3 regions of the Streptosporangium sp. NPDC002524 genome follow, and region 1 is predicted to be linked to each of the others. Evidence: riboswitches for the same ligand, from Rfam matches in the RefSeq annotation. Region 1 holds a riboswitch; each other region holds the start of a gene.

Region 1 (7,611 bases):
GAGCGCGGAGACGAGCGGGTCGACGGCCCGGCTCACGCTGGGCGCGGGCAGCCGCGCCTCGACGAGGGTGGTGGCCGTCACGCCGCCGGGCACGCTGGGGGTCTGTGCCCGCCAGCGCCCGTCGTGGTGGTCGACCTTGACGTTCGCGCCGAGGAAGGTGACCACCCCCGCCCTGGCGAGGGCGCGCAGCTCCTCCAGCCGGGGTCCCGGCGGGCCGCTGGCGACGTAGCTGAAGAACCCGGCGAACCACGGGTCGGAGATGCCCAGCTCGGCGAGGACCCCGTAGGCGGAGAGCAGTCCGAGGATCATCGCGTGGTCGGCGCTGTGCGCGGGGTCGGAGCGTCGCCGCAGGTCGGCGGCGAGATAGCCGTGCATCCACTTCTGCAGCCCGGCCTGGTCGCCGAACCGGATGCCGTCCAGCGGCCGGTCGAGCCGGTCGAAGTCGAGCCGGTCCTGGTGCCGGGGCACGGTCTCGCGGATCAGCTTGCGCATCGCGAGGCTGCGCCACTCCTCTGCGGCGAAGCCCTCCTCGAACTCCGCCCAGCTCCGCTTGACGCGCTTGGGGTGGGCGGTGACGAGCTCGTGGTAGTACGCGAAGGCCAGCTCCTTGGCGACCAGCGGCCACACATCCCGGCGGAAGTCCCACGGCCCCTCGCCCAGCGCCTCGCGGGTGAGGAAGCGCGGCACCGGCGGGCGGGCGCCCGTGAAGGGGTAACCGGTCTTGGAGTGGTACGGCACCCCGCGCCGCGACCCCACGTGCATGTGGGGCTCGCGCCCGCTGGGCAGGTAGACCAGCTCCCCGTCGTACTCGCGGACGAACCGGCCGCCCCGGCCCGAGGTGAGCAGCACCATCAGGTCGACGAAGGCGAGCCCCATCCCCCGCATGATCACCGGCTCTCCGGCGGGGACGCCGTCCAGGTCGAGGTCCGCCGCGTAGCCGGTGGGCAGGTAGCGCAGTCCCCCGCGCTCGGCCAGGCCGGCCAGCGCGCCCTCCTCCCTCGTCGGCGTCACGTCGCCGTGTCCCTGGGCCAGGATCACCGCGTCGGCCTCGATCGTCCGGCCGTCCTCCAGCTTCACCGCCTGCCCGCCGGGGACGTCGGCGAGGTCGACGGCGCGGGCGGCGTGCACGTGCACCCGGACGCCGCGCGGGGCGTTCGCCACCGCGTGCCGGAAGACGTGGGAGAGGTAGCCGTTCTGCGCCGGGCGGGAGGCGAACCTGCCGGGGTCGCCGCCGAGCCACTCGGCCAGCGTGGGCCCGGGGCGGATCGGCCCCTCGCAGCGCACCGACTCGTCGGTGAAGAGCGTCACGTCGGCGGCGGCGGAGTTCATCCAGAGCAGGTCCGGCTGGTCGTGCCGCCAGACGCGCCCGCCGCCCGGCGGGTGGGGGTCGATCACGTGGACGTCCAGCGACGGCCAGCCGAGCAGGTCGGTGGCGTTGGCGCAGATGCGCTCCACCAGGCAGGTGCCCGTCGGGCCGGCGCCGACGACGGCGATCGAGGCGCTCATACGGCGGCTCTGCGGTGCGGCTGGTCCCAGTCGGCATGCAGCGGCTCGACCGGGATCCGCCAGGCGTCGGTCTCGCCCTTCCCGGGGGCGATGACGGTGAAGTCGGTGTTCTCGCGGAAGGCGGGGTGGGCGTACAGGTCCCTGGCGTAGTCCCACAGGTTGGGGAAGGCGGTGAGCGGGCGCTCGCTGATCCTGGCCGCCGGGTTGTCGCTCAGGTCGAAGCGGAGCAGGGTCGGCCAGAGCCGCACGTCCGACTCGGTGATCCCCGAGCCGAACAGGAACCTGCGGTCGGCCAGGCGGTCGTCCAGCTCGTCCAGGAAGGCGACCACGGCCGCGCGCGCCTCGGTGTACGCGGCCTCGGTGGTGGCCGCCGCCACGCGGCCCGCCGCCGTGTTGACGATCTCGTAGATCCTCGTGTTGAGCTCGTCGATCTCCGGCCTGAGCTCCTCCGGGTAGAGGTCGGCGTCGGGGTCGCCGCCGAACCGGGTGGCCAGGTCGATCGTGATATGGGGGAAGTCGTTGCTGACGACGCGGCCGGTCGTCCTGTCCCACAGCACCGGCACCGAGACGTGCCCGTCGAAGCCGGGCTCGGTCACCTCGTACGCCTGCCGCAGGAGGGTGAACCCGTTGACCGGGTCGGCGCCGCGCCGCTCGCGGAAGGCCCATCCGCGCCCGTCGCGCTCGTCGTCGACGTAGGAGAGCGAGACCACGTCCTGGAGTCCCTTGAGGGAGCGCACGATGGCCGCGCGCTGCGCGTACGGACAGACGGCCGCGACGTAGAGGTGGTAGCGGCCCGGCTCCGCGGGGAAGGCCGGTGTGCCGATGCGCCCCTGGAAGGGGTAACGCGGGCCGGGCCTGCCACCGGGCCGGTAGTGGCCGTGGGTGTCGAGGTCGACGGGGCTCGCGTGGTTCAGTGTGCTGGTCTTCGACATGTGGCACTCCCGGGCATGTCTCGGTGACCCTTGAGGGGGTCCGCGCTTGCGGCACGCCCACCGTGCCGCCTGGTCTCCCCCGGGGGCACCCCGCCGCGGTGCGAGGGTTGCCGGTCAGCCAGCCGGGGCTTCTCACTGACACTCTTAACCTATTTAGAAGGTAGGAAATACATGAATCTCTGTCAAGCCTTAATGTCGGGGAATGTCCTATGAGAGCGTGAACGTGGTCTACCGCAAGTACGACGGCTCACTGCACTGGCACCACCGCGGCCTGCTGCTCGGCGAGGACGAGCACGGTGTGTGGACGGGGTGCGTGGCCGACTCCAGCGGCCACAAGGGCGACGGCCCCGCGGTCGCCTGGCCGCATCCGTTCGTGATGCTCTTCCCCCGCGACGCCTGGTGGACGGCCGCCTTCAACGCCGCCCCGCACAAGCACGAGATCTACTGCGACGTCTCCACGGTGCCGGAGTGGAAGGACGGCGAGGTCACCATGGTCGACCTGGACCTCGACGTGATCCGGACCCGCCGGAACCTGCTGAAGGGCCGCGCGAGCCGGGTCTTCCTGGACGACGAGGACGAGTTCGAGGAGCACCTGGTCAAGTACGCCTACCCGCCCGGCGTGGTGGAGAGCGCCCGCGCCTCGGCCGCCTGGCTGATGGAGGCCGTCACCGCCCGCACCGCCCCCTTCGGGGACACGCCGCACTGGCTCACCCTGGTCAGCTGAGCCGGCCACCTGGCCGCGGATCCCGGGATCCGCAGCCGGATGCCACCGGGCCCGCCCTCGGGGCCCGGTGGCATCCGGCACGACGCCTTGCGTAAAGGTCCGGCGTGACGCCTTCCGTGAAGGGACCCGTTGCCTCAGCGGGCGCGGCGGCGGAACAGCAGGCCGGAGAGAATCGCGGAGACCAGCAGGAAACCGCCGCACCAGGCCAGCGCCTTCCACGGGTCGCTCCCCACCGGCTGACCGAGCAGCAGGCCGCGCACGGACTCGATGATCGGCGTGGCCGGCTGGTTCTCCGCGAACCCGTGCAGCCACGCGGGCATGGTGTGCACCGGGACGAAGGCGCTGCTCGGGTAGGGCAGGAACATCACGAGGAAGGTGAAGCCGCCCGCCGCCTCCGGCGTCCTGGACAGCAGGCCGACCACGGCCGAGACCGCGGAGACGGCCAGGACGAACACCACCAGGATCCCCGCCGCCGCGGCCCAGCCGGACAGGCCCGCCTCCGCCCGGAAGCCGAGCAGAAACGCGACGACGAACACGATGACGAGCGAGGCGAGGTTGCGCACGGTGCTGGCGGCCACGTGCCCGCCCAGGAACGCCCCGCCGCCGACGTCCATCGACCTGAACCTGTCGACGATCCCCCGGCTCATGTCCTGGCTGACGGCGACCGCGGTCAGGGAGGCGCCGTAGGACGCGCACATGACGAGGATGCCGGGGACGGCGTAGGTGACGTAGTCGACGCCGGTCTGGATCGCGCCGCCGAACAGGTAGACGAACAGCAGCATGACCAGGACGGGCATCAGGAACGAGGTGAGCAGCGCGTCGAGGTTGCGCAGCGACAGCCGGACGGCACGGCCGGTCATCACCGGCCAGGCGACGAGTTCAGACACCGGCCCGCTCCCCGCTCGCCGGCCCACCGTTCGCCGGCCGACCGTTCGCCGGCTCCCTGTTCATCGGCTCCCCCTTCGTCGAATCCCTGTTCGTCCGCCCCCCGCTCGCCGGCTCCCTGTTCGTCAGCGCGAGGAACGCGTCGTCGAGCGTGGCGCCCCGCACGGTGAACCGCTCGACCGCCGAACGCCCCGGGTCGACCTCGTCCAGCAGCGCGCGGATCTCCGCGGCGCTCCCGCCGGTGGCCGCCCCGACGGTCAGCCTGCCGGGATCGGTGTGGACGGCACGCGCCCCGAGCAGGCGCGTCACCTCGGCGAACGACCGGGCGTCGGCCAGGACGAGGTCCAGCCGCCAGGCGGCGACCCTCGCCTTGAGCTCGTCGGCGGTGCCCTCCGCCACCACGCGCCCCCCGTCGAGCAGCGCGATCCTGTCGGCCAGGCTGTCGGCCTCCTCCAGGTACTGGGTGGTCAGGAAGACCGTGGTGCCCGACCCGGTGAGGCGGGTGATCACCTCCCACATCGCCTGCCTGCTCCGCACGTCGAGCCCCGTGGTCGGCTCGTCGAGAAAGATCACCGAGGGCGCGCCGACGAGCCCCGCGGCCAGGTCCAGGCGTCGCCACATGCCCCCCGAGTACGTGCCTACCCGCCGCTTCCCCGCCTCGACCAGGTCGAACCGCTCCAGCAGCTCGGCCGCCCTGCGGCGGGCCCCTCCGCGTGACAGGCCGGACAGCCGTCCCATCATCCGGAGGTTCTCCTCGCCGGTGAGCAGCTCGTCGACCGCCGCGTGCTGGCCGGTCAGGCTGATGGCGCGGCGGACGCGGCGGCGGTCGCGTACGACGTCGAACCCGGCGACCGTGGCCCGTCCCGCGTCCGGCGCGACCAACGTCGCCAGGGTGCGCACGGTCGTCGTCTTGCCCGCGCCGTTGGAACCGAGCAGCGCGTACACGCTGCCCTTGGCGACGCGCAGGTCGACACCGGTCAGCACGGCGACCCGGCCGTAGGACTTGGTGAGGCCGGACACCTCTATCGCTGGTTCCACTACCCCTCCTGTGTATGGCGTACGCTCTACTGTTTATGGCATACGCGATATTGCGTAAGGTATACACTCGCAGGAAAGGACGGTCAAGCCCGGGAGCGCGATGGAAGTGCCGGAGAGCGTGGAGATCGCCTGGGGCCTGCGCGAGCGGCCGGGCAAGGGTCCCAAGCGCACCCTGAGCCTGGAGCACATCGTGGAGGCGGCCCTGCGGGTGGGCTCCGCCGACGGGCTCGCCGCGGTCTCGATGAGCAAGATCGCCGCTGAGCTCGGCGTCTCCACGATGGCTCTCTACCGCTACGTCTCCGCCAAGGACGACCTGCTCACGCTCATCACGGACGCGGTGCTCGGCCCGCCCCCCACCCTCCCGGAGCCGGGCGACGACTGGCGGCGCGGCATCCACCGCTGGGCCGCCGCCATGCGCGCCGCCCTGCAACGGCACCCCTGGTCGCTGCGCATCCCCATCACGGGCCCGGGGATCATGCCCAACCACGTCGCCTGGCTGGAGGCCGGGCTGCGCTGCCTGCGCGGCACCGGGCTCGACCCGGGCACGAAGATGGCGGCGCTGCTGCTGGTCAACGGCTTCGTCAGGACCGAGGTGGCGCTCCTGGCCGACCTCCAGGAGGCCTTCGACGCCTCCCAGGTCACCGACGAGGAGATGCTGTCCGATTACGGCCAGGCGCTCGCCAGGCTCACCGACGCCGAGCGCTTCCCCGAGATCCACGAGCTTCTCGAAGGCCGGGTCTTCGACATGTCCAGCGGCCCCGAGGACGAGTTCGACTTCGGCATGGAGCGCATCCTCGACGGCCTCGCGGTGCTCGTCACCGGAGAGTCGCCCGCCTGATCCCGGACGGCCTCACCCCACTCGCGCCGGACGCCATCCCACCTCGGCGTCCCGGCGGCGTCCCGTGCTCCACGGCATCGCGCGCTCGACGAAACGGAAGGCCGCCGGGACGTTCGAAAGACCTACACAGGACCTACAGGGGCGGGAAACCGGGGGCGCGGCGCTCGACGAAGCTGGCGACGCCCTCGGCGAAGTCCGGCCGGCCGAAGGACTCGGCCATCAGGCGCGTCGCGGCCCGCTCCGACGCCTCCAGGCTCTGCTGCCAGTCACCCCAGACCTGACGCTTGATCACGGCCATCGAGGCCGGGGAGCTGTGCGTCGCCAGCTCGCGGGCGTAGGCGAGCGTCTCCTCCATCAGCCCCTCCCCCGGCACCGACCGCCCGGCCAGGCCCAGCTCGTACGCCTCGGCGCCGGTGAACGTACGGCCCGACAGCAGCAGGTCCATGGCCCTGGCCTGACCGATCAGGCGAGGCAGGACCCACGACATGCCGTACTCGGCGATCAGGCCGCGCCGGGCGAAGGCGGTGGTCCACTTGGCCTCGGCGGCGGTGAAGACCAGGTCGCAGAGCAGGGCGTGGACCATGCCGAGCCCGGCGCAGGCGCCGTTGACGGCGGCGATGACCGGTTTGCGGATCGTGGTCGGGAAGGTGGTGGGACGCGGGTCGGGCTGTCCCGCGTAGGAGCCGTCCTGCAGGGCGGTGAGCGTCCGGAAGTCCGCACCGGCGCAGAAACCCCGCCCCGCGCCGGTGACCACGATCACCCGGACCTCGGGGTTCTTCTCCGCGTCGGCCAGCTGGTCGAAGTAGCGGCGGCCCATCTCGTCGGTCCAGGCGTTGAGCCGGTCCGGGCGGTTGAACGTCAGCGTCAGCACGCCCCGCTCGATCGACGACAGCACCAGATCGACCATCCCGCATCTCCCTCGAAAGCCGACCGGGACACCCGCCCGGAGAGTCACAGAATATCGTTCTACACCTTTTCCCTCTCCGGCGTCAGCATGTGCGAGCGGACCAGGTCCTCGACCGTGGCGCGCAGTCCCAGGAAGGAGGAGGTCCGCTTGACGGTGAGCGCCCGGTAGGCGGGCAGGCCGATCGGGACCTCGGCGGCGACCCTGCCGGGACCGCAGGCGAAGACGAGCACCCGCTGGGCGAGCAGGACGGCCTCCTCCACGTCGTGGGTGACCATCAGCACGGTCGTGCCCGTGTCGCGCCACACCTCGCGCAGGAAGAGCTGCATGTCCTCCTTGGTCTGTACGTCCAGCGCGCCGAAGGGCTCGTCCAGCAGCAGTACGGCCGGCTCGCACGCCAGTGCCCTCGCGATCGCCACCCGCTGCCGCTGCCCCCCGGACAGCTGCCGGGGCAACGCGCCCGCCAGGGCCGACAGCCCGACCTCGCCGAGATACCAGCGGACCCGCCGCTCCCGGTCCGCCCGGGAGATCGGCAGCAGCCGCAGCCCGAAGGCCACGTTCTCGGCGACGGTGAGGAAGGGGAACAGCGCGCCCGACTGGAAGACCAGCCCGCGCTCGGGCCCCGGGCCGGTGACGGGTTCCCCGGCGAGCGAGATGGATCCCGCGCTCGCCGGGGTGAGCCCCGCGATCAACGACAGGAGCGTCGACTTTCCCGAGCCGCTCGCCCCGACCACGCACACGAACTCGCCCGGCTCCATCGACAGGTCGATGCCGTCCAGGACGC
Region 2 (7,611 bases), on a different contig from region 1:
CGTGCCGATGCCGATGGAGGCGCGGACGGCGGAGGCGGTGACGTCGTCGCAGCCACCGTCCTTGGCGCCCAGCAGGTGCCGTACGAAGGGGTGGGCGCAGAACTTGCCGTCGCGGACGCCGATGCCGTAGTCGCCGGACAGGGCCTCGGCGACCTCGCGGGCGGTGAAGCCGTCGACCACGAAGGAGACGATGCCGACGCGCGGGTGGTCCGGGCCCCACAGGGACAGCTCGTGCACGCCGGGGACCGAGGCGAGGCCCGCGCGCAGGCGCCCGAGGAGGCGCTCCTCCTCGCGGACCAGCGGGGTCCAGCCGGTGGCGGTGAGGGCGTCGCAGGCCGCGGCGAGCGCGACGGCGCCCAGCACGTTCGGGGTCCCGGCCTCGTGCCGGGCCTCGGGGTCGTCGTGCCACTCGGTGCCGTCGTCCTCCACGGCCTTCACCGCGCCGCCGCCCCGCAGGTACGGGTCGGCCTCGGCGAGCCAGTCGGAACGGCCGATCAGCGCGCCCGTGCCGAACGGCGCGTAGAGCTTGTGGCCGGAGAAGACCACGTAGTCCAGGTCGAGCGCCGTCAGGTTGAGGCGGCGGTGCGGGACGAGCTGCGCGGCGTCGACGAGGACGCGGGCCCCGTGGCGGTGGGCGATGTGGGCCAGCGCGGCGATCGGCCAGAGCTCCCCGGTGACGTTGGAGGCGGCGGTCACGACGAGCAGCTTGGGGCCGTCGATCGCGGCGAGGGCGTCGTCGGCGGCGCGGACGGCCTCGCCGGGGAAGGCGGGGGCGGCGAGCCGCACGACCCGGTCCCAGGGCAGCAGCGAGGCGTGGTGCTCGGTCTCGAAGACCACCGCGGTGGTGCCCTCGGGCAGGCTGCGGGCGAGCAGGTTGGTCGCGTCCGTGGTGTTGCGGGTGAAGATCACCGAGTCGTCGGGACGGGCGCCGACGAAGGCGCGGACCGTGTGCCTGGCCTGCTCGTAGCGGGCCGTGGTCAGCTGGGACGCGTACCCGGCGCCGCGGTGGACGCTGGAGTAGGCCGGGAGCGCGGCGGCGACGGCGGCGCTCACCGGCTCCAGACAGGGGGCGCTCGCGGCGTAGTCGAGGTTGGCGTAGCGGACGAGCCTGCCGCCCCTGACCGGGACCTCCAGGTCCGAGCCGAGCACGGCCGGGATCGGGCGGTCACCGGAGGACGCGCGGGTCTCGGGGACGCTCACCGGGACGACGGGGCTCTCGGGGGTGCTGAAGATCGTCAGGGTGGACATGCCAGGGCTCCTTCGAGGTCATCGGACCCCAACCCGTGACACAGGTGCCTGGAGCCCGCGCTTGCCCGGCACACCTCGTGCCGGACCAGGTCCTCACCCGGGGCACCCCGCCGCGGACGCGAGGGTTGCCGGCCAGCGAGCCGGGGCTTGTCACTGGCACTCATGACCTACGGGGGAACTATAACCGACACCCCGCGGTGCCTCGCAAGTCCGAAACGTGATCAACCCGGTATCGGAGCCGGGGCGAGCGCCCTCGGAGGCACTTGGCGAATTTGACAGCGAAGCGTGATGACGGGGAAGGAACTTCGGGCGCCTCCCGGTCGTCCTGGCAGTCAGCCGGACAAGCGTTCGGGCAGTTGGCCGACGGTGTGTGCATGCGCCGACCGACGAAGGAGAAATCAATGGACTGGGTGACCAACCCGGAGATATGGATAGGGTTCTTCACCCTTGTCGCCCTGGAGATCGTCCTGGGAATCGACAACATCATCTTCATCTCGATCCTGGTGAGCAAGCTCCCGCCCGAACAGCGCGACAAGGCGCGCAGGCTCGGCCTCGCCGTCGCCCTGATCAGCCGCCTGTTGCTGCTGCTGGCGCTGTCGTGGGTGGTGAGACTCACCGAACCGATGTTCGAGGTCTTCGGGCAGGGGATATCGGGGCGCGACCTGATCCTGATACTCGGCGGCCTGTTCCTGCTGGGCAAGAGCGTCCACGAGATGCACGGCAGCCTGGAGGGCGACTCCGGCCACTCCGAGGGCAGGGTGGCCGCGTCCTTCACCTCGGTGATCATCCAGATCATGATCCTCGACGTCGTCTTCTCGCTCGACTCGGTGATCACCGCGGTCGGCATGGTCGACGAACTGGGTGTCATGATCGCGGCCGTCATCGTCTCGGTCATCGTGATGCTGGTCGCCTCCGGGCCGATCAGCCGCTTCGTGGAACGGCACCCGAGCATCAAGATGCTCGCCCTGTCCTTCCTGGTGCTGATCGGCGTCGTGCTCATCGCCGAGGGCTTCGAGCAGCACATCTCCAAGGGCTACATCTACTTCGCGATGGCGTTCTCCCTGCTGGTGGAGCTGCTGAACATCCGGATGCGCGGCAAGGCGAAGAAGCGGAAGCCGGTCGAGCTGCGTTCCCGCTACGAGGCCGACGACCAGACCGGCACGGAGAGGCCGGAGAGCCCGGAGACACCGGGAACCCCGGCGAACCCGGTGGGCCAGGCGGCTCCGGCGGGTCAGACGGCTCCGGCGGGCCGGGCGGACGAGCGGGGCGAGAGGGGAAAGCCCGACGAGCGGCCCGGCTCCTGAGCCGGGGGTCAGCGAGACCGGGGATTACGATGCCTACGTGCGCTTTGATCCCTGGAATCCGGAATTCGTCGCCCACCCCTACGACGTCTACGACGAGCTGAGACGAGAGCGGCCGGTCAGCTTCTTCGAGCCGACCGGCCAGTGGCTGGTGGCCAGGCACGCCGACGTCAACGCGCTGCTGCGGGACCGCAGGCTCGGCCGCTCCTACCTGCACGTGGCCTCGCACCGGGAGTTCGGCAGGCCGGACGACCCCGACTTCCAGGACCCGTTCTGGCGGGTGATCAGGGCGGGGATGCTCGACGTCGAGCCGCCGGTGCACACCAGGCTCCGGCGGCTGGTGTCGAAGGCGTTCACCCCCCGCATGGTCGAGGCGCTCCGCCCCAAGGTCGCCCGGATGGCCGGGGAGCTGGTGGACGACTTCGTCGGGCGCGGCGGCGGGGACCTGATCGCCGAGGTCGCCGAGCCGCTCCCGGTCACCGTGATCGCCGAGATGCTCGGCGTCCCCGAGGCCGACCGGCACCTGCTGCGTCCCTGGTCGGCCGACATCTGCGGCATGTACGAGCTCCAGCCGTCGATCGAGGCCCAGCACACGGCCGTACGGGCGGCCGAGGAGTTCTCCGCCTACCTCGTCGAGCTGGCCCGCGCCCGCAGGGCCGACCCCGGGGACGACCTGATCAGCGCGCTCGCCCTGGTGGCCGACGAGGGCGACAGGCTCACCGAGGAGGAGCTGGTCGGCACCTGCGTGCTGCTGCTCAACGCCGGGCACGAGGCCACCGTCAACGTCACCGGCAACGGCTGGTGGTCGCTGTTCCGCAACCCGGCCGAGCTGGACCGGCTCCGCGCCGACCACGCCCTGCTGCCCACGGCGGTCGAGGAGCTGATGCGCTGGGACACCCCGCTGCAGATGTTCGAACGCTGGGTGCTGGAGGACATCTCGGTGGGCGGGATCGACATCCCGCGCGGCACCGAGGTGGCACTGCTGTTCGGCTCGGCCAACCGCGACCCCGAGGTCTTCGCCGACCCCGCCCGCCTGGACGTGGGCCGGGCCGACAACCCGCACATCTCCTTCGGCGCCGGGATCCACTTCTGCCTGGGGGCCCCGCTGGCGAGGGTCGAGCTGATCGAGTCCTTCGGCGCCCTGCTGCGCAAGGCGCCGAAGATGGAACTCGCCGCCGAGCCGTCCTGGGGACCGGGCTACGTCATCCGCGGTCTGGAATCCCTCCAGGTACGGGTCTGAGAGCGGGTGCGAGTCTGAGAGCGGGTGCGGGTCCAAGAGCGGTCCGGCGCGTGACCCGAGTGCCGCCACGCACGGCCGTGCGGCACCCCGCCCGCTTCGCCGGAACCCCCGGAACCTCGGAACCCCCAGAAGCCCGGAACCCCCGCAACCCCGGGGCCTCCGGAGCCCTCGGAACCCTGGAGCTCTCGGAAGCCCGGAGCCCCCGGAGCCCCCGGAACCCCCGAGCCTTCGAAACCTCGGAACCCTCGGAACCCCTGGCCGGGCGGCCCCCCGCCGGAACGGTGTCGGCCCGCCAGGTCAGAGACGGCTCTGCGAGAGCCAGCCGAACCCGCCGAGGCCGCCCGCGGCGATGAGCTCCGCCTCCTCCGAGGCCCTCGCGAGGGCCTGCAGGTAGCCGCGCGGGTCGTTCCTGGCCTGCTCGACCGCCGGGCGCCCCCCGGTGACCCCGAGGGCGCGCAATGCCTCCCGCTGCGTGGTCAGCGCCGTCGTGACGGCCCCGGCGCTCTCACCGGCGGCCGCGCAGGCGTCGAGCGCCACGTGGGCGGTGATGTCGCACGAGCCGTCGGGCACGGGCGCGACCATCGCCCCGTCGCGGTAGCCGGCCAGCGTGCCGTACGGCGGCCGGTCGTCCAGGGCGTGGGAGTAGTCGATCGCGACCGCCCGGCCGCGCGCCAGCCGTACGATCACCGACGCCCAGGCCCTGTCGCGCGGCCTGCCGATCTCGGCCCGCTCCCCGACGGCCCGCATCGGCCACCAGCGGTCCAGCCAGGCGAGGTCCGCCTCGGAGGGCCTGCCGCCGAGACGCTCCTCGCCGTCGGTGACGTTGACCATGACGAGCCGGGGCCCGTCGGCCGTCTGCTCGGCGATGTCGACCGGGACGTTGTCGAGCCACTCGTTGGCGATCACCAGCCCGCGGATCCCGTCCGGCGCGGCCTTCGCCCAGGCGATCTCCCCGGGCAGCGCCGCAGGGCGGGGCGCCAGGTCGACCGCGGTCACCCGCAGCCTCGACCGGAGCGCGGGCGGCGCCGCGGCGAGCACCCCGGCCGCCAGCTCGCCCTCGCCTGCGCCGATGTCGACCAGGTCGAGCGGTCCGGGACCGCCGAGCGCCTCGTCGATCGCGGCCAGCTCCCGCAGCACGGCCTCGGCGAAGACGGGAGAGGCGCCGACCGACGTGCGGAAATGGCTGGAGGGGCGCTCCCGGAGATAGAAGCCGCTTTCGCCGTAGAGCGCATGCTCCATCGCGGCACGCCAGGTGAGCCACACGCTCTCAGACGCTACCCGCCGGGGCGGGGGAACGAGATCGACTCGCGCTGACGCTTCGAGTGAATGCATGACTACATTCTGTCACCGGTTTGCCCGATCCTGGTCGATGCCGCGTCGGCGCGTCGCCGTCCGGATCGCCTCGTGAGCCGGGCCTGCGGGCCCTCAGGCGGGGCCCGTACGCTCCCGGTTCTCCCAGGCCGGGCCTCCGGAGGTCCGCTACCGACCGCTACCGAACACGCGTCTTGCCATGGGCGCGACGGCACGGCCCGTTACGCTGGTCAATCGGGCACGGAGCCCCACATGGTCGAAGGACGGGACGTCATGGACGCAGTCGATCGCCCGGCACGGCTGGCCGTCGGAGTGGTTGGAGCGGGCAGGGTCGGTTCGGCGCTCGGCGCCGCGCTCGTCAGGGCGGGGCACCGGGTGGTCGCGGCGAGCGGGGTCTCCGACGCCTCCAGGGAGCGGGCGGTCGAGCGGCTCGGGCTCGTCCCCACCCGGCCGGAGGACGTGGTGGCCGGCGCGGACCTCGTCCTGCTGACGGTCCCCGACGACGTGCTGCCCGGCCTGGTCTCCGGCCTGGTCGAGACCGGCACCGACCTGCGCGGCAAGCTGGTGGCCCACACCAGCGGCGCGTACGGCCTGGCCGTGCTGAACCCGGCGATCAAGGCCGGGGCGCTGCCGCTGGCGCTGCATCCCGTGATGACCTTCACCGGCCGCGACGACGACCTGCGCCGGCTCACGGGGATCTCGTACGGGGTGACCGCCCCCGACGGGCTCCGCCCGGTGGCCGAGGCCCTCGTCATCGAGATGGAGGGCGAGCCGGTCTGGATCGCCGACGAGGACCGGCCGCTCTACCACGCGGCCCTGGCGCAGGCGGCCAACCACATGGTGACGCTCATCGCGGAGTCCTCGGAGCTGCTGGAGAAGATCGGCGTGGAGCAGCCCGGCCGGATGCTCGGCCCGCTGCTCGGCGCGGCCCTGGAGAACGTGCTGAGGCTCGGCATCGCCGGACTGACCGGCCCGGTGGTACGCGGCGACGCCGGGACCGTCCGCAGGCACGTGGACGCGCTGATCCTCGCCGCCCCCGAGGCCGCGGACGCCTACGTGGCGCTCGCCAGGCTCACCGCCGACCGGGCGCTGGCGGCCGGGCTGCTCAAGCCGGAGGCCGCCGAACGCCTCCTGGACGCCCTGGGCGGCAACATTTGGACCTGAACGGCCCCGGGAGGCCCCGGGGGCGTGACGTACGGCCCTGGGGGCTCCCGCGCCGATCCGGGGCCCGCCCTGGCGGCCTGTTCCGGCGGCTCGTCCCGGTGCCCGTCCCGGCCACCCGTCCCGGTGTCCGTTCCGGCGACCCCACCCGGTGCCCGTCCCGGCGGCCCGATCGGGTTAGCTGATCCGGTGAGCCGAATCCGCCCGGCGAAGGGAACCGGCGGATTCCGATGACCGTCATTCCTCTCCGGCCCGGGAGCCGGAGCACCCCCGGGAGGTTCCAGTGATCGTGGCGGACGACCGCGCAGGGCTGCTCAAGGCCCGCGAGACACTGGGGATCGGCGTGGGCGCCTCCCCCGGGGGGAGCGCGCTGGCGCTCGTGCCGACCATGGGCGCGCTGCACGAGGGGCACCGCTCGCTCATCAGGCTGGCCCGCGAGAGGGCCGCGCACGTGGCGGTGAGCATCTTCGTGAACCCGCTCCAGTTCGGGCCCGCCGAGGACTTCTCCCGCTATCCCCGTACGTTCGACGCCGACCTCGAAGCCTGCGAGGCCGAGGGCGTGGGCATCGTGTTCGCCCCCTCGGCGGAGGACATGTACCTGCCGGACAGGCAGGTCGGCGTCTCCGCGGGCGGGATGGGCTCGGTCGTCGAGGGGGAGTTCAGGCCCGGCCACCTCGACGGCGTGCTGACCGTGGTGCTGAAGCTGTTCAACCTGGTCCAGCCGGACGTGGCCGTGTTCGGCCAGAAGGACGCCCAGCAGCTCGCGGTGATCCGCAGGATGGTCGCCGACCTGAACCTGCCGGTCTCGATCGTCGGCGGGCCCACGGTCCGCGAGCCGGACGGCCTGGCGCTGTCCAGCCGCAACCGCTACCTGTCACCGGAGGACCGGGTGACGGCCCTGGCCCTGTCCCGCGCCCTCGCGGCGGGGTCCGGGCTGCGCGCGCCCGCGGAGATCCGCCGGGCCGCGCTCGCCGTCCTGGAGGCCGAGCCGTCGCTGGCGCTCGACTACCTGGTCCTGGTCGACCCCGCGACCTTCGCGGAGGTCGGCGACGGCCACACGGGTGAGGCGATCCTCGCGGTGGCCGCCAGGGTGGGGTCCACCAGGCTGATCGACAACGTCACACTCGGCGTCGGCTGACCTCCGGCCGCCTGCCAATGGGAACCGGCGAGCGGTGAGCGGCGGACCGATGACCGGTGGCTGACGGCTGACGGGCGGCCGGGCGCTGACCGGTGAGCGTGTGGCCGGTGGTCGGCGACGGCCGACGAGTGATCGCCGGTGATCGCCGGTGATCGGTGAGCGGGCCGTGGCGGCCGACGAGCGACCGGTGAGCGGCCGGTGGTGCCCGGTGA
Region 3 (7,611 bases), on a different contig from region 1:
TCTCGCGAAGTCCTCAATCGCCGAAGCGGACTTCGCCGCGGCGATCGTTCCGACCATACCTGTGGGAAGCGGTAGGGCAACAGAGTCAAGCACCAAACTACCTCTTTACGAGAGCTTTTAGTACGAGAACAAAGTTTCATTATCACTATTAGTTAGTTGAGGGTTACATTGCTCGTCCTCTCCACAAATATGAGCTTGTGTCATAAAACACGGCACCCGCCCGGCCGGAGCCGGGCGGGTGCCGTGGAGTCGGGGCGCCCCCAGGGGTGGCGCCAGGATGGCGCTGGGGCGGCGCTGGACGGTCAGGGCCGCGCCAGGGCGGGAGGATCAGCCTCCGGCCACCGCCGGGATGATGGAGACCTGGACGCCGGAGGGCGTGGCCGTGTCGAGGTTGTCGACAAAACGGACGTCCTCATCCCCGACATAGACGTTGACAAAACGTCGGATCTTTCCCGATTCATCGAGAATCCGGGCCCCGATCCCCGGGAAGTCCGCGTCGAGCTTCTGCAGAACATCGCGCAGGGTCTCTCCCTCTCCGTTCACCTCGGCAGCACCATCGGTGTAAGTCCGGAGAATCGTCGGAATCCGCACAGAAACGCTCATAATTCAGTACCTTTCACGATTTCTAGGCGATAGCCGCACGGAATGCGTCAAGGGACGGCCGAATCACCGCGGTCGGGCGCGCCTCCGCGGCGACCGCGTCAAGGGTCTTGAGACCGTCGCCGGTGTTGAGGACCACGGTCTCGGCGTCGGGGTCGAGCGTTCCCGAGGCGACCAGCTTGCGCAGCACCCCGACGACGACGCCTCCGGCGGTCTCGGCGAAGATGCCCTCGGTCCTGGCCAGCAGCCGGATCGCGTCGACGATCTCGGCGTCGGTGACGTCCTCGACCGCCCCGCCGGTGCGGCGGGCGATGTCCAGGACGTACGGGCCGTCGGCCGGGTTGCCGATCGCCAGCGACTTGGCGATCGTGTCCGGCTTGACCGGGCGGATCACGTCGTGGCCCGCCTTGTAGGCGGCGGAGACCGGGGAGCACCCCTCGGCCTGGGCCGCGAAGATCTTGTAAGGCTTCTCCTCGACCAGGCCGAGCGCGATCAGCTCCTTGAAGCCCTTGTCGACCTTCGTGAGCTGCGAGCCCGACGCGACCGGGATGACGATCTGGTCGGGGATGCGCCAGCCGAGCTGCTCGGCGATCTCGTACGCCAGGGTCTTGGACCCCTCCGCGTAGTAGGGCCGGAGGTTGACGTTGACGAAGCCCCACTGGTCGCCCAGCTCGTCGCCGATGAGCTCGGAGCAGAAGCGGTTGACGTCGTCGTAGGTGCCCTCGATGCCGATGAGCCTGCCGCCGTACACGGAGGCCATGACGATCTTGGCCTGCTCCAGGTCGGAGGGGATGAACACGCAGGCGTCCAGCCCGGCCCGCGCGGCGGCGGCGGTCACGGCGCCGGCCAGGTTGCCGGTGGAGGAGCACGAGAGGGTGTGGAAGCCGAAGCTGCGGGCGGCCTCGACGGCGATGGCCACCACGCGGTCCTTGAAGGAGTGCGTGGGGTTGCCGGAGTCGTCCTTCACGTGCAGGGAGCGGATCCCCAGCTCGCGGGCGAGGTTTCCGGCGTTGACGAGCTTGGTCCAGCCGGGCGCCATGTTGGGCTTGCCGGCCACGTCCTCGGGGACGGGCAGCAGCGAGCGGTAGCGCCAGATGTTGGTCGGCCCCTCGGCGATCCGCTCCCGGGTCACACGCCCGAAGTCGTACGCGATCTCAAGGGGCCCGAAACACTCGTTACACGCGAAGCTGGGGCCGAGGTCGTAGCGGGCACCGCACTCCCGGCAGGAGAGGGCCACGGCGGGGCCGAAGCGCGGGTCACGCGCGCCGCCAACACGGCCGGAGGAGGTGGTGGGGTTGTTCTCAGTGGTTGCGAGCGCCATGAAGCGAGGCCTTTCCCTCATCTTCGTCTGCGGACCACCCTGGTCACAGACCGGAATTGGCACCTGTCCCGGCCGACCTCGCGCAGATCGCGAGTCTTGAACCGGGATGGTTGCCGGGGCTTCGCAGGGCCGGTCCCTCCACCCCTCTGGATGAGCAAATATTCAGTTGTGAACCTGACGCGCAGGTCCTAAGCACTCTACCCCGCCCCGCCGCCCTCCTGACTCCTTGTCTCACTGTGCGAGACATGACGTGTTATCCAGCGGACAACCGGGGCCGGTCCGCCGGTCGTGGGGCATCCGGCACCCGCCGGGGAAAGCCGGTGAGGTCCCCGCCGGGCCCGGCGGGGACCTCACCTCTCCTCCCGGTCGCCGCGGGCTACGGGGTCCGGTACCCCAGGGTGTAGGGGCCGGAGCCGGCCGCGGAGAACACCCGGTAGCGGTAGTAGCCGGCCGTGCCGGTGTAGGAGATCCTCTCGTCGGGGCCCGCGCTGTCGGAGGTGGCGACGACCGTCCAGCTCGCGCCGTTCCACTTCTGCAGGTACAGGTCGAAGTCGGTGCCGTCGACGCCGTCCAGGCAGCCGGTGTGCAGGCCCGTGACGGTCGAGCGGTAGTAGAGGTTGTTCGGCTGGTAGACGGACTGACCGGCGGACAGGGTGCCGGTGTAGGTGTTCGGGAAGCCGATGCAGGTGCCCGTGACCGGTGGCGGCGGGTTGCCCGCGGTGGTCCTCAGGCTCAGGCCGTAGGCGGTGAGGATCTCGGCGACCGGCTGGAAGTAGGTGGTGCCGCCCTGGCTGCAGTCGCCGGAGCCCCCCGAGGTGACGCCCTGGGCCTGGTCGACGGAGATGAAGGAGCCTCCGGAGTCGCCGGGTTCGGCGCAGACGTTGGTGCGGGTCAGCTGGAAGACGGTGCCCTGGGGGTAGGTGACGCTGGCGTCGCGCTGCTGGATGAGGCCGCAGTGCCAGTCGGTGGTGGAGCCCGACCGGCAGACCGAGGCCCCCTCGATGGCGACCCGGGCTCCGGCGACGGGCACGGTGCCGCCCTCGCCGTTGTCCACCGCCGGGGTCGCCGTCCAGCTGGCGTTGACGGCGACCCAGGAGTAGTCGTTGCCCGGGAAGGACGACCCCTGGAAGGTGCCCTGGATGACGCGGTTGAAGCCGGTGGTGGTGTCGCCGGTCCTGCCGCAGTGCCCGGCGCTGACGAAACCGTTCTGGGTGCCCTTGAGCACGGAGAAGCCGATCGAGCAGCGGCTGGTGACACCGATGTAGTAGGCCTCCCCGCCCACCAGGTTGTACAGCGGCTGGGGAACCTCGGTGGAGGGCAGCACGACCACCGCGGTCTCGTCCACGCCGGCGCTCTCGACGACGGTCTGGGCGACGTTGGGGAGCGGGGCGAGGACGACCACCTTGTTCCGCTTCACGTCGACGTAGCGCACGCTCGACACGAGCGGCTGGGCCGGCAGGGTGCTGTCGAGCTTCTTCTTGATCGCGGCGAGCTCCGCGAACGACCTGGGGACGACCTCCGCCAGGGCGCCCGCGGAGACGATCATGGGGATGTCGGCGGCGCTGGTGGTGGCCATCACCAGGGACTGCGCGCTGTTTCCCCGGAGCCAGGTGCCGCCGAAACGGGGACCGAGCCTCTTGGTCAGCCGCAGCGCGATCGGGGTCAGGCGGGCCTCGTTGAGCAGGCGGGCCTGAGCCTGGGCCGCGGTGAGACCGAGATCGCGCTGGAGCGCCTCCAGCATGCCCGGCGGGGGTTGCATCACGGCCGACGCGGCAGACAGGGCCGACGCGGGCGACAAGGCCAACGCGGACGAGGCGGGCGAGGCGGGCGAGGCGGGCGACATGGCCGACGCGGACGAGGCGGCGGTCGTGCCCGGGGCGCTCGCCGCCCGGCGGTCGGCGCCGGCCGGCACGGCGGCCAGGGCGAGTGCGATGACCGCCAGGACGCACCCGGCGCCGGCGGCATGTCTGCGGGACATGTGGTCTCTCCTCGGCCTCGGTTTCCAGAAGCGTGAGGGGAGATCACCGCGGGTCACCGATCGATCACGTGACGCGGGCAACGCCACTTTAGATCAGACGAGTCCTCCCGAGGCCGTCGAAGCCGCGCGCCACGCGGAGGAGATTCCCGGACGGCACCCAGCGGCCGGGTGCCGCTCCCGGCCGGTCATCGCCCCCGGCCGGGCACGGCCCCGCCGGGCCGACGCCCCACCCCGATCGGGCGGGCACTCCGGCCGGACGGCCGCTCAAAGCGGGCACGCCCCCGGACCGGGCAGCCCGCTCATGTCAGGCAACCCGCTCGCACCGGGCGGCCGCTCAAAGCGGGCACGCCCCCGGACCAGGCAACCCGCTCATGTCGAACAGTCCGCTCGTGCCGGGCAACCCACTCATCCCGGGCGGCCGCTCAAAGCGGACACGCCCCCGGACCGGGTGGCCGGTCAGAAGCCGTAGGCGTCGCCCAGGGCGCCCTGGACGTACTTGCGCGCCTGGTGGATCCGTGACTTGGCGGTCCCCAGCGGGATGCGCAGCTGCTCGGCCACCTCGTTGTAGTCGAGCTGGCAGATGTCGCGCAGCACCAGCGCCTGGGCCAGCTCCGGCTTCTCGGCCTCCAGCGCCTCCATCGCGTCGAGCAGGTCCAGCCGGGACCCGGCGATCACGCTCACCCGGGCGACGTCCGGCTTCTGCAGCGGAAGCTCGTCGGAGCTCTGCTCGGCCGCGCGGCGCTTCAGCGAGCGGTAGGTGGTCCTGGCGCAGTTGGCGGTCACGATGTGCAGCCAGGTGCTGAACCGGGCACGCCCCTCGAAGCGGCCGATGTTGCGCGCCACCGCGAGCAGGGTGTCCTGGCAGGCCTCCTCGGCGTCCTGCCGGAAGGGGAGGATCCGGCCGCAGTGCCTGAGCACGGCGGGCTCGATCCGCTTCAGCAGCTCACCGAGAGCGCGGTGGTCACCTTGGGCGGCCGCTCGGGCCAGGTCCTCGGTCATCTCGTCCAGCGCCATCACGGGCCCCCATCAGCGGTCACGGTCGCTGGACATCCTACGGTCGGGGATCGCGGATGGTGACCCTCCCTCCCCGCCACAAAAAGGGTGACATGGCGGGCCTCATCACTCCACCTGCTGACAAGAGCTGACACAATTCGATGAACGCCCTTCCTTCCTTGACCCGAAGAGCGAGGACATTCCGACAAGGTGCCGGTTAACCTTGGGGGTCTCCACGCTCAAGGAGAATCGATGAGCGCGATCCTGGTGGCCTCCAACCGCGGCCCCGTCTCCTTCACCCTCTCCGAGGACGGCTCGCTGTCCATGCGCAGGGGAGGTGGCGGCCTGGTCTCCGGCCTGTCGGAGGTCGCGAGGGACCTCGACGTCCTGTGGGTCTGCGCGGCGCTGTCCGACGGCGACCGCGGCGCCGTGCGGCTGGCGCCCGGCGGCCGGCTCGACCAGGCGGGCTACGACACCGGGGCGCTGCGGATGCTCGACATCCCCCCGGCGACCTTCCACCGCGCCTACAACGCGGTCGCCAACTCCACCCTCTGGTTCGTCCACCACCTCCTCTACGACACCCCCAACCGGCCGTACTTCGACGCCAGGTTCCGCCGGGAGTGGGAGTCGTACCAGTCGTACAACGAGGCGTTCGCGATGGCGCTCGCCGAGGAGGCCCCGCACGGGGCGCGGGTGATGGTGCAGGACTACCACCTGAGCCTGGCCCCGGCGATGCTCAGGGGGGAGCGCCCCGACCTGCGGGTGGCGCACTTCTCGCACACGCCGTGGGCGCCGCCCGAATACTTCAACCTGCTCCCCGACGACGTCGCGGCCGAGCTCCTCGAAGGCATCCTGGGCGCCGACCACGCGGGGTTCCTCACCGCCCGCTGGGGCGGGGCGTTCATGGACTGCTGCGAGACGGTGCTCGGCGCGCGGGTCGACCGCGGGGAGCGTACGGTCACGCACGCGGGCAGGACGACCCGGATCGGCACCCACAGCCTGGGCGTCGACGGCAAGGCGCTGTGGACCCGGGCCTCCGAGCCCGACGTGGAGTCCCACATGGCCGCGCTCCGCGCCCAGGTGGGCGACCGCAGGCTGATCGTGCGGATCGACAGGACGGAGCTGTCGAAGAACATCGTGCGGGGCCTGGTCGCCTACAAGCAGTTCCTCGCGGCCCACCCGGAGTGGCACGGCCGGGTCACGCACCTCGCCTTCGCCTACCCCTCCCGGCACGACCTGCCCGAATATCGCGAGTACACGGCGGCGGTGCAGCGCTGCGCCGAGGAGATCGAGGACGAGTACGCCACCGAGGACTGGGACCCGCTGATCCTCAACGTCGACGACGACTACCCGCGCTCGCTCGCCGCCTACCGGCTGGCCGACGTGCTGCTGGTCAACCCGATCCGCGACGGCATGAACCTGGTGGCCAAGGAGGGGCCGATCCTGTCGCCGTACAGCGCGCTGGTGCTGTCGCGGGAGGCGGGCGCCGCCGCCGAGCTGGGCGAGCACGCGCTGACGGTGAACCCCTACGACGTCTCGGCCACGGCCGCCGCGCTGCACGAGGGCCTCACGATGCCCTCGGCCGAGCGCGCCAGGAGGGGCGTCCTGCTGGCCGCCGCGGCGACCGCGCTCCCCCCGCACCGGTGGTTCGCCGAGCAGCTCGACGCCCTCGGGTGACGCCCGGGCCGCTCGACGCCCTCGGGCGAGACTCGGGCCGCTCGCCCTCCGGGGTGAGACCGGAGCCGCTCGACGCCCTCGGGTGACACCCGGGCCGTCAGCCAGATTTAGACCCGTATGAGATAGTTTTTGCGGCTATTTCACTTTTTCTGTGTACGGGAGACCGAGTTGACCCCGATCGCGCCCGTCCGGCTGATCCGCGACCGCGCGACCTGGCTGATCTACCTCCAGCTCGGCGTCTTCGCCACCTACCTGTACGGCCTCAGCGCCGCGCTCCCGCTGCTCCGCCTCGACCAGGGCCTGTCCCAGGCGGTCGCCGGCCTGCACGGGACGGCGATGGCCGTCGGCGGCATCCTCACCGGCCTCGTCCTGCCCTGGCTGACCGGGCGGATCGGCCGCCGGGCCGTCATCTGGACCGGGATGGCCGGGATGAGCGCCGGCACGCTCCTGGTCGCGGCGGCCCCCACCGTGCTGCCGGTCACCCTCCTCGGGTACGGCGTCGCCAGCGGGATGTCCTCGATCGCCCTGTACGCGGGCATGGCCGCGCTCGACGACCGGCACGGCCCCGCGGGCCCGGCGGCGATCAGCGAGGCGAACGCCGTCTGCGTGACCGTCGGCATCGGGGTCCCGTTCGTGGTCAGCGCCGCCGCGCAGAGCGCCCTCGGCTGGCGGGCCGCGCTGCTGGTGACCCCCGTGCTGGTCGCGCTGCTCGCGCTGGTCATGGGGCGCGTACGGATCCCCGAGCCCCGGAGGACCACCGACGGCGCCGGGGAGGGCGCGGCCCGCTTCGGCTGGCGGTTCTACCTGGCCTCGGCCGTGCTGTTCTGCTGCGTCGCGATGGAGTTCTGCTTCAACCTGTGGGCGGCCAAGCTGTTCTCCGACCAGACCGGGCTGCCCGCGGCGGTGGCCGCGACCGCGGTCGCCGCGTTCACCGCCGGGATGGCGGCCGGGCGGCTGGCCGGGGCGTGGCTGGCCCTGCGGATCCCCCCGACCACGCTGTTCCTCGGCGCCCTCCTGGTCGCGGCCGCCGGATGGGCGATCT

What was found. Region 1 has a riboswitch for S-adenosylmethionine ahead of ABT053_RS41495 (glutathione S-transferase C-terminal domain-containing protein). Riboswitches for the same ligand answer to the same signal wherever they lie in the genome.
Region 2: it holds a riboswitch for S-adenosylmethionine, as region 1 does, so the genes downstream of both, ABT053_RS27270 (aminotransferase class V-fold PLP-dependent enzyme) here and ABT053_RS41495 (glutathione S-transferase C-terminal domain-containing protein) in region 1, are expected to answer to the same signal.
Region 3: it holds a riboswitch for S-adenosylmethionine, as region 1 does, so the genes downstream of both, thrC (threonine synthase) here and ABT053_RS41495 (glutathione S-transferase C-terminal domain-containing protein) in region 1, are expected to answer to the same signal.

The regions. Positions count from the first base shown of each region.
Region 1 covers NZ_JBEOWK010000045.1:8,354-15,964, reverse strand. The annotation lists gene ABT053_RS41500 (FAD/NAD(P)-binding protein) at 1-1,506, opposite strand, end outside; gene ABT053_RS41495 (glutathione S-transferase C-terminal domain-containing protein) at 1,503-2,438, opposite strand; SAM riboswitch class IV at 2,476-2,588, opposite strand; gene ABT053_RS41490 (DUF402 domain-containing protein) at 2,641-3,162, shown strand; gene ABT053_RS41485 (ABC transporter permease) at 3,297-4,049, opposite strand; gene ABT053_RS41480 (ATP-binding cassette domain-containing protein) at 4,042-5,085, opposite strand; gene ABT053_RS41475 (TetR/AcrR family transcriptional regulator) at 5,186-5,923, shown strand; gene ABT053_RS41470 (enoyl-CoA hydratase-related protein) at 6,057-6,830, opposite strand; gene ABT053_RS41465 (ABC transporter ATP-binding protein) at 6,890-7,611, opposite strand, start outside.
Region 2 covers NZ_JBEOWK010000016.1:231,906-239,516, reverse strand. The annotation lists gene ABT053_RS27270 (aminotransferase class V-fold PLP-dependent enzyme) at 1-1,248, opposite strand, end outside; SAM riboswitch class IV at 1,301-1,416, opposite strand; gene ABT053_RS27265 (TerC family protein) at 1,650-2,552, shown strand; gene ABT053_RS27260 (cytochrome P450) at 2,590-3,789, shown strand; gene ABT053_RS27255 (SAM-dependent methyltransferase) at 4,087-5,028, opposite strand; gene ABT053_RS27250 (Rossmann-like and DUF2520 domain-containing protein) at 5,374-6,264, shown strand; gene panC (pantoate--beta-alanine ligase) at 6,572-7,399, shown strand.
Region 3 covers NZ_JBEOWK010000049.1:944-8,554, forward strand. The annotation lists gene ABT053_RS42110 (MoaD/ThiS family protein) at 328-603, opposite strand; gene thrC (threonine synthase) at 626-1,921, opposite strand; SAM riboswitch class I at 1,936-2,078, opposite strand; gene ABT053_RS42120 (S1 family peptidase) at 2,298-3,899, opposite strand; gene ABT053_RS42125 (RNA polymerase sigma factor) at 4,356-4,913, opposite strand; gene ABT053_RS42130 (alpha,alpha-trehalose-phosphate synthase (UDP-forming)) at 5,145-6,569, shown strand; gene ABT053_RS42135 (MFS transporter) at 6,738-7,611, shown strand, end outside.